Regions from separate parts of the Stenotrophomonas sp. KH_036_B genome, predicted to be linked through region 1. Evidence: riboswitches for the same ligand, from Rfam matches in the RefSeq annotation. Region 1 holds a riboswitch; the other holds the start of a gene.
The links. A riboswitch is a leader RNA that binds a small molecule or an ion and turns the genes downstream of it on or off. The one in region 1 is predicted to bind cobalamin.

Region 1 (4,412 bases):
CCATGCTTTCCACTTTGAGTTTGCGGCAGGCGAACTGCCGCCCGTGCGCGGCGGCGACGATGCCGACAAGGCACGCTGGATTCCGGTGAGCGAAGCGCTGGACATGGGCCCGCAGCTGTACGAAGACCACCTGCACATCCTGGAGTTTTTCCTGGGCCGGGGCTGATCCCGACCCGTTTCCCACGCCGGCGGATAGACCGCCGGTGTTCCCCCGACGCGAAGGAGCTTCCGTCATGCACTACCTCGATAATCTTCTCCTCAATACCGACAGCTACAAGGCCAGCCACTGGCTGCAGTATCCGCCGGGTACCGACGCCACCTTCTTCTACGTGGAATCGCGCGGCGGCCTGTACGACCGCACCGTCTTCTTCGGCCTGCAGGCGCTCCTGAAGGACTACCTGGCCAAGCCGATCACCCATGCCGATGTCGACACCGCGCGCGATCTGTTCGCCGCCCACGGTGTGCCATTCAACGAAGACGGCTGGCGCTACATCGTTGACCACCACGCCGGCCTGATGCCGATCCGCATCCGCGCGGTGCCCGAGGGCACGGTCGTTCCGGTCCACAACGCATTGATGACCATCGAATCGACCGACCCGAACGCGTTCTGGGTGCCGTCGTATCTGGAAACGATGCTGCTGCGCATCTGGTACCCGGTCACCGTGGCGACCATCAGCTGGCATGCCAAGCAGACCATCCGCCAGTTCCTGGAACGCACCAGCGATGACGCGGAGGGGCAGCTGCCATTCAAGCTGCACGACTTCGGCAGCCGCGGTGTCTCGAGCCTGGAATCGGCCGCCATCGGCGGCGCGGCGCACCTGGTCAACTTCCTCGGTACCGACACCGTCTCGGCCCTGCTGTATGCCCGGGCGTTCTACCACGCCCCCATGGCGGGTTACTCGATTCCGGCCGCCGAGCACAGCACGATCACCAGCTGGGGCCGCGATGGCGAGGTGGAGGCCTACCGCAACATGCTGGCGCAGTTCGCCAAGCCCGGCGCGCTGGTGGCGGTGGTGTCGGACAGCTACGACATCTACCACGCCATCACCGAGCACTGGGGCACCACGCTGCGCCAGCAGGTGATCGACTCGGGCGCCACGGTAGTGATCCGCCCCGACTCGGGCGACCCGGTGACCGTGGTGCTCAAGTGCCTGGAACTGCTCGACGAGGCCTTCGGGCACACCGTCAACGGCAAGGGCTACAAGGTGCTCAACCATGTGCGCGTGATCCAGGGCGATGGGGTCAACCCCACCAGCATCGGCGAGATCCTGGAGAGCATCACCACGGCCGGCTACGCCGCCGACAACCTCGCCTTCGGCATGGGCGGCGCGCTGCTGCAGCGGTTGGACCGTGACACCCAGAAGTTCGCCCTGAAGTGCTCGGCCGCCCGGGTCAACGGGCGCTGGATCGACGTCTACAAGGACCCGGTGACCGACAGCGGCAAGCAGAGCAAGCGCGGCCGCATGAGCCTGCTGCGCCATCGCGAGTACGGCCAGTTCCGCACCGTGCCGGTGCCGGCGGAGGCCGCCTCGCTGGCCGACATGGAAATGCCGCTGGGCTTCGAGGACGCCATGGTGACGGTGTGGGAGAACGGTCGGTTGCTGCACGACGAGGCGCTGGAGCAGATCCGCAGCCGGGCCAACGCCGCACGGCGTTAACGCACAGGCGCTTGACCGTTGCCCCAAGTCGGCCTACCTTGTGCTCGCCGAAGGTATCCATCTCTTCATGCAGATGAAGGGATGGGTTTAAACGGGAATCCGGTGAAGGCGCCTTGCGCGCCCATTCCGGAGCTGCCCCGCAGCGGTAAATGGAAACGAAGCCTGCCAACAGCACTGGGCGTGATCGCCTGGGAAGCGGCAGGGAGTAGGTGGGCGTCCGCGCCCGTGTCCATCAGCCCGAATACCGGCCCCGGCCGGAGGACACGACCGTCCTCCGATTCGACCTGGAACGTCCGCGGGGAGGTTGCCGGGGCCTGACGCCACGCCTGCCGCGTGGCGCTGTCCCTGTGCGTCCGCTTCACGGCATCCGGTTCGCCCGCGGGGGCGAAGGTCGCTGGCGCAGCGGGCACGGCAGCAATGGCGTGGTGGCCGCGCAGTTCCTTCGTTCCTCAATGCCAATACGCAATGAGGACACGTTCCATGACCACTGTTACCAACCTGGGGTTTCCCCGCATCGGCGCCAAGCGCGAGCTGAAGCGTGCGCTGGAAGCCTTCTGGTCCGGCCAGAGCAGCGCCGCGTCGCTGCTCGACACCGCCGCCGGCCTGCGCGCCACGCACTGGCAGCTGCAGCGCGACGCCGGCGTTGACGTGCCGCCCAGCAACGACTTCAGCCTGTACGACCAGGTGCTGGATGCCGCCTTCCTGTTCGATGCCATCCCGGCGCGCTACCGCGCCCTGGCCGACGCCGACCCGCTGGCCGGCTACTTCGCCATGGCCCGCGGCGTGCAACGCGACGGGTACGACCTGCACGCGCTGGAAATGACCAAATGGTTCGACACCAACTACCACTACCTGGTGCCGGAGCTGCAGGCAGGCCAGGGCTTCGCGCTGCGTGGCGACAAGCCGCTGGCCGAGTACCGCCAGGCCAAGGCGCTGGGGATTGAAACGCGCCCGGTGCTGATTGGACCGGTGACCTTCCTGCTGCTGTCCAAGACCACCGACGGCAGCCCGGCGCTGGACCTGCTGGACGCGCTGCTGCCGGTGTACGTGGAACTGCTGGGCCAGCTGCACGCCGCCGGCGCGCAGTGGGTGCAGCTGGATGAGCCGGTGCTGGTGCAGGACCTGGACGACCACGCACGCGCGGCCTTCGCCCATGCCTACGCGGTGCTGGCCAAAGCAGTGCGCCCGAAGGTGCTGGTGGCCACCTACTTCGGTGCGTTGGACGACAACCTGGCGCTGGCCGCGTCGCTGCCCGTGGACGGCCTGCACGTGGACCTGGTGCGTGCACCGGAACAGCTGGATGCGGTGATCAAGGCGCTGCCGGTTGGCCGCGTGCTCTCCGCCGGGCTGGTCAACGGCCGCAACATCTGGCGCACCCACCTGGACAACGCGCTGGTGCTGGCGCGCTATGCGCACGGCCAGCTGGGCAGCGACTGCCTGTGGCTGAGTCCGTCGTGTTCGCTGCTGCACAGCCCGGTCGACCTGGACGACGAGAAGAAGCTGGACGGTGAACTGCGCGGCTGGCTGGCCTTCTCGAAGCAGAAGCTTGCCGAGCTGCGCGTGCTGGCCGATGCCATCGACCACCCGGCCCGTGCCGAAGCTCCTCTGGCCCTGTCGCGCGAGCGCATCGAGTCGCGCCGGCGCTCGGCACGTGTGCACAACCCGGCCGTGGCCGCGCGCCTGGCCGCACTCACCCCCGCCGATGCACAGCGGCACAGCCGCTACCCGCAGCGCCACCAGGCCCAGGCGGCCGCACTGAAGCTGCCGCGCTTCCCCACCACCACCATTGGTTCCTTCCCGCAGACGCTGGAGGTGCGCGAAGCACGCGCCAGCAACAAGTCCGGCACGCTGTCCGACGCCGACTACGACGCCTTCCTGGCCACCCAGACCGAGCATTGCGTGCGCATCCAGGAGCAGATCGGGCTGGACGTGCTGGTGCACGGCGAGTTCGAACGCAACGACATGGTGGAGTACTTCGGGGAGCAGTTGGACGGGTTTGCCTTCACCAAGAACGGCTGGGTGCAGAGCTATGGCTCGCGCTGCGTGAAGCCGCCGGTGATCTACGGCGACGTGACCCGCCCGAAGCCGATGACCGTGCGCTGGTCGCAGTACGCACAGTCACTCACCGACCGCCCCATGAAGGGCATGCTCACCGGCCCGGTGACGGTGCTGCAGTGGTCGTTCGTGCGCGACGACCAGGCGCGTGCCGATACCTGCCGCCAGATTGCGCTGGCCTTGCGCGATGAAGTGCTGGACCTGGAGGCGGCCGGCATCGGCGTGATCCAGATCGACGAGCCGGCGATCCGTGAGGGGCTGCCGCTGCGTCGCGCGCAGTGGCGCGAGTACCTGGACTGGGCGGTGGAAGCCTTCCGGATCAGTGCCAGCGGCGTGCGCGATGCCACCCAGATCCACACCCACATGTGCTACTCCGAGTTCAACGACATCATCCACTCGGTGGCCGCGATGGACGCCGACGTGATCTCGATCGAGACCTCGCGCTCGCGCATGGAGCTGCTGGACGCCTTCGTGCGCTTCCAGTATCCCAACGAGATCGGGCCGGGCGTGTATGACATCCACTCCCCGCGCGTGCCCGACAAGGAAGAGATGCTGTCGCTGCTGCGCAAGGCCGCCGAAGTGCTGCGCCCCGAACAGATCTGGGTGAATCCGGATTGCGGGCTCAAGACCCGCGGCTGGCCGGAGACCCGTGCCGCCCTCGACGCGCTGGTGGCTGCCGCGCGGGAACTGCGTGCCGAA
Region 2 (4,412 bases), 340 kb from region 1:
CAGCCAGTTGTCGAACTGCGCGCTGCCGTCGGTGCGGTTGCGCGGATCGGTGTGGCTGAGCTGCGCGTTGAGATCGAACCCGGCCACGGTGATGGAACCGGTCAGTTCCGCACCGCGGATACGCGCCTTCTCCACCTGCGACATCATGAAGGTGGTGGAATCGTAGGTGATCAGGTCGTCGATGCGGGTCTCGTACACATCCAGGCCCCAGCGCCAGCTGTCACCCTGCTGCGCGATGCCGACGTTGGCGCTCTTGGAGGTCTCCGGGTCCAGGCCCGGCACGCCGCTCCACGGGTCGTACAGGTCACTGAAGGTCGGTGCCTTGAACGCGGTGCCGTAGCTGGCGTTGAGGCGGAAACCGCCGCCCAGTTCCATGCCCCAGCCGAGGCTGCCGGTGGTGTGGTTGCCGAACTGCTCGTTGTCGTCGTTGCGCACGCTGGCCTGCAGGTGGTGCGCGCCGAAGCGGCCCTGGTACTGCACGAACACGCCGGTATTGTCGCGGCTGTCCACCAGGTACCCGGCACTGCTGCCGTCCAGGTTGTCCTGGCTCCAGTCGACACCGGCGCTGAGCAGCTGGCCGTCGGCGATGCCGACATCGGCCTGCACCGAGGCGCTGTCGCGGTGGGTCTGCGCCGCACCCAGCCAGGTGCTGTCGTTGTAGTTGTCCGATTCGTTGTCGGCACGGCCGACATTGACGGTCAGGTTGAAGCGCTCGCTCGGCGTGTAACGCAGCTTGCCGCCCAGCACCTGCTGCAGCGTTTCCGAGTAGTTGTAGTACCCGTCGTAGTGGTTCTCGCCTTCGGCACGCAGCGCGGTACCTTCCACGTTGAGCGTGTCGCTCAGCGCGTAGCCGCCACGCAGGCTCATCGACAGGTTGCGGTAGCCATCGCGGTCGGGCTCATCGGCACCGCAGCCGGCGAAGGTGGCCGCATCACCGCGGCACGCATTGATGCCGTCGGTGTGCTGGTAGGCGATGTCGGTGCCGAACCAGCCACGCGCGCCGGTACCGCCGAAGCCGCCGCTGGCTTCACGCAGGCCGTTGCTGCCGCCGCCCAGCTGCAGGTGCGGGGCGAAATCGCCGGCATTGCGGCGGGTGAAGATCTGGATCACACCGCCGATGGCGTCGGCGCCGTACAGGCTGGACTGCGGGCCGCGCACGATTTCGATGCGTTCGATCTGCGCCAGCGGCAGGTCCTGGATCATCGCCAGGCCCAGGTCACCGGTATTGATGCGCACGCCATCCACCAGCACCAGGGTATGGGCCGAGTTGGTGCCGCGCAGGAACAGCGAGCTCTGCTTGCCCAGCCCACCGCTGTTGTTGAGGTTGATGCCGGCGCGGCCGCGCAGCAGGTCCTGCAGCGACGGCGCCTGGCTGCGCTCGATCTCGGCACGGTCGATGACCTGCGCCGGCGAGATGCTGTCCTGCAGGGCGATCGGGGTGCGGGTGGCGGTGACCAGGACCTGGTCCAGTGCGGTCGCGTCGTCCTGCGCGGCAGCGACCAGGGGCAATGCCGACAGCACGGCCAGGGAAAGAATGCGGATCTGAAGCGTCATCGTTGACTCCATGCACCGCGCACGCCCGCGCGGCAAGGGTAGGGGAGGTCGTGTCAACGGAGGCATCGGACGGTGGGCGGGCGCACGGCGCCGCTTGCCGCCGCCATGCCCGCCGCATCGCAACCAGTCGTCTTCCAGGCCGGTCTCCGGACTCGCGGGTCGATGGCGGACCATCGCACCAGGCGCCTTCCCATGCGTGAGCACAGTGGCGTATTGCCTGGTTTCCACGCTTACCGTTGCGGGGGCAGTGCCGGGCTGGCAGTGGGCAGGGCCCTGTTGCGTCACCGGCTTCCCGTTTCAACCTGCCGGCATGCGCCGCAGGTCACCTGAAAGTGCGCGCAGTGTAGAGCAAAGCCCCGCACCCGCGGCAACCTGCGGCGGAGCGACGCAGGCCGAGCGGTTAGAATGCGCCTCGCTCTACGAAGGGGTTCCCATGAAACAGACGTGGTTGCAGCACCCTTGCCGGCCTGGCCGTGGAACCCTGCGGTGGCCTGCAGCGCTACGCCACGGGGCAACGGCATGATCCTGGACCTGGTCCGGCACGCCAGCACCGGTCGCGACGGCCATCTCGATGGACGCAGCGACGCGCCACTCGAGGCAGGCAGCACCGACGCGCTGTGCGAGCGCTACGCCGGGCTGCCCTGGCAGCGCCTGTTGAGCTCGCCGCGCCAGCGCGCAGTGCACACCGCCGAAGCGCTGGCCCTGCCGCGCGGGTTGGAGGTGATCGCCGACGAGGAATGGGAGGAGCTGGACTTCGGCGACTGGGATGGCGTCGCACTCGATGCGCTGCCGATGGACGCGTTGTCCGCCTTCCACCTGGATCCGCACGCCAACCCGCCACCGCATGGCGAGAGCTGGGGGCATTTCGAGCGCCGCATCACGCGCGCGCTGCACCGCCTGCTGGACGATCCCGACCCCGTGCCGACGCTGGTGGTCAGCCATGGCGGTCCGTTGCGGATGGTGCTGTCGCAGGTCTGCGGTTTGCCGATGGCGATGTGCTGGGCGCTGCGTATCGACCACGGCACGCGCCTGCAGCTGCGCGTGGAGCGCGAGGACGGCCAGCTGTGGGGCGAGCTGCTGGAGCTCCAGCAGCCAACGTAGAGCCACGCCCTGCGTGGCTGCGCGCGGTGCCAAATGGTAGAGCCACGCCCTGCGTGGCTGCGCGCGGTGCCAGATGGTAGAGCCACGCCCTGCGTGGCTGCGCGGCGCCCGAACGGAAAACGGCCACGCAGGGCGTGGCTCTACGGCGCGTCGTCCTGGTCCTGCTCGAATGGCGCGTCATCGCTGACCACCGTCCGGTCATACACCGGTCCGGAGGCCGGCGGTGCCTTCTTCAGCGGCTTGTCGGCGATGATCGCGTCGTACTCGGCCACCAGTTCCACGCGGCGGGCTTCGGGCAGTTCCTGCCAGTGGCAGTCCCGAAGTGCGCCTTCCAGCGAATACAGCAGGTTGAGGCTGGGCTTGAAGCCGGCACGCCTGACCTTGACGAAGGCAGCGACCGCGCCGATGGCGGTCAGCTCCTCGGGCGTGCGCAGACCGACCTGGCGCAGCCAAGCGGCGCTCTTCGGGCCGATGTTGCGCAGCTTGGCGGTCATCCCAGGGCCTCGACGAACACCGCGGCGATCGCTTCCAGACCGGCCTGGTCCTCGGCGTCGAAGCGGGCCAGCGACGGGCTGTCCAGGTCCAACACGCCGATCAGGGTGTCGCCCTTCACCAGCGGCACCACCAGCTCCGAACGCGACGCCGAATCGCAGGCGATGTGGCCCGGGAACGCATCCACGTCGTCAATGCGCTGGGTGATGCGCTGCGAGGCAGCGGCACCGCACACGCCCTTGCTGAGCGGAATGCGCACGCAGGCCGGCAGGCCCTGGAAGGGACCCACCACCAGTTCGGTGCCGTCGAAGAAATAGAAACCCGCCCAGTTCAGCCCAGGCAGCGCGTGGTACACCAGCGCCGAAAGGTTGGCCGCGTTGGCGATGCGGTCGCGCTCGCCGTGCACCAGGGCGCGGGCCTGGGCCAGCAGCTGGCCGTACTGTTCCGGCTTGCTGCCGGTAAGCGTGGAGGTAGTGAACATGGCCGCAGTCTAGCAAGCGCAGCCCACACCGGACCGCCCGGCCACGGAACGCAGCGGTGCCGGTGCGCCACCGCCCTGCCAGCGCCGATAATGGCGGCCCCCTGTCCACCGGCCTGGCCATGACGACCCTTGCCTCCCCGCCCGCCGCGCTTTACATCACCGGTACCGATACCGGCATCGGCAAGACCTTCAGCAGCTGCGTCCTGCTGCACGCGCTGCGCCAGCACGGGGTCCGCGCGGTGGGCATGAAGCCGGTGGCCAGTGGCTGCGAACAGACGCCTGCAGGCCTGCGCAACGAAGACGCGACCGCGCTGCTGGCGGCCAGCGACCCCACCCCGGCCTACGCCGACCTCAACCCGTACGCGTTGCCCCTGCCGCTGGCCCCGGAGCTGGCGGCCGCGGCGGCCGGTGTGACCCTGGCGCTTGCACCGATCGAGGCGGCGTTCGCGCGCCTGCAGGCACAGGCCGACACCGTGGTGGTGGAAGGCGTCGGCGGCTGGCTGGCCCCTCTGTCGACCACGCTGGACCAGTCGCACCTGGTGCACGCGCTGCAGCTGCCGGTGGTGATGGTGGTGGGACTGCGGCTGGGCTGCCTCAACCATGCGCGGTTGACCGCGCAGGCCATCGCCGCCAGCGGCGCGACCTGCATCGGCTGGATCGCCAACGAGGTGGACCCGCAGATGGACCGGATCGACGACAACGTGACGTTGCTGCGCGCGCGCCTACCGCTGCCGTTCTGGGGCCGCCTGCCGTACGCGCCGGGCGCCGATCCGGCGCAGCTGGC

Region 2: it holds a riboswitch for cobalamin, as region 1 does, so the genes downstream of both, btuB (TonB-dependent vitamin B12 receptor) here and metE (5-methyltetrahydropteroyltriglutamate--homocysteine S-methyltransferase) in region 1, are expected to answer to the same signal.

Annotation. Positions count from the first base shown of each region.
Region 1 is NZ_CM174491.1:295,240-299,651, reverse strand. It holds gene AC3ITN_RS01220 (bifunctional nicotinamide-nucleotide adenylyltransferase/Nudix hydroxylase) at 1-166, shown strand, start outside; gene AC3ITN_RS01215 (nicotinate phosphoribosyltransferase) at 234-1,658, shown strand; cobalamin riboswitch at 1,692-1,925, shown strand; gene metE (5-methyltetrahydropteroyltriglutamate--homocysteine S-methyltransferase) at 2,139-4,412, shown strand, end outside.
Region 2 is NZ_CM174491.1:636,305-640,716, forward strand. It holds gene btuB (TonB-dependent vitamin B12 receptor) at 1-1,554, opposite strand, end outside; cobalamin riboswitch at 1,675-1,899, opposite strand; gene AC3ITN_RS02860 (histidine phosphatase family protein) at 2,074-2,655, shown strand; gene AC3ITN_RS02865 (TfoX/Sxy family protein) at 2,796-3,149, opposite strand; gene AC3ITN_RS02870 (GAF domain-containing protein) at 3,146-3,628, opposite strand; gene bioD (dethiobiotin synthase) at 3,748-4,412, shown strand, end outside.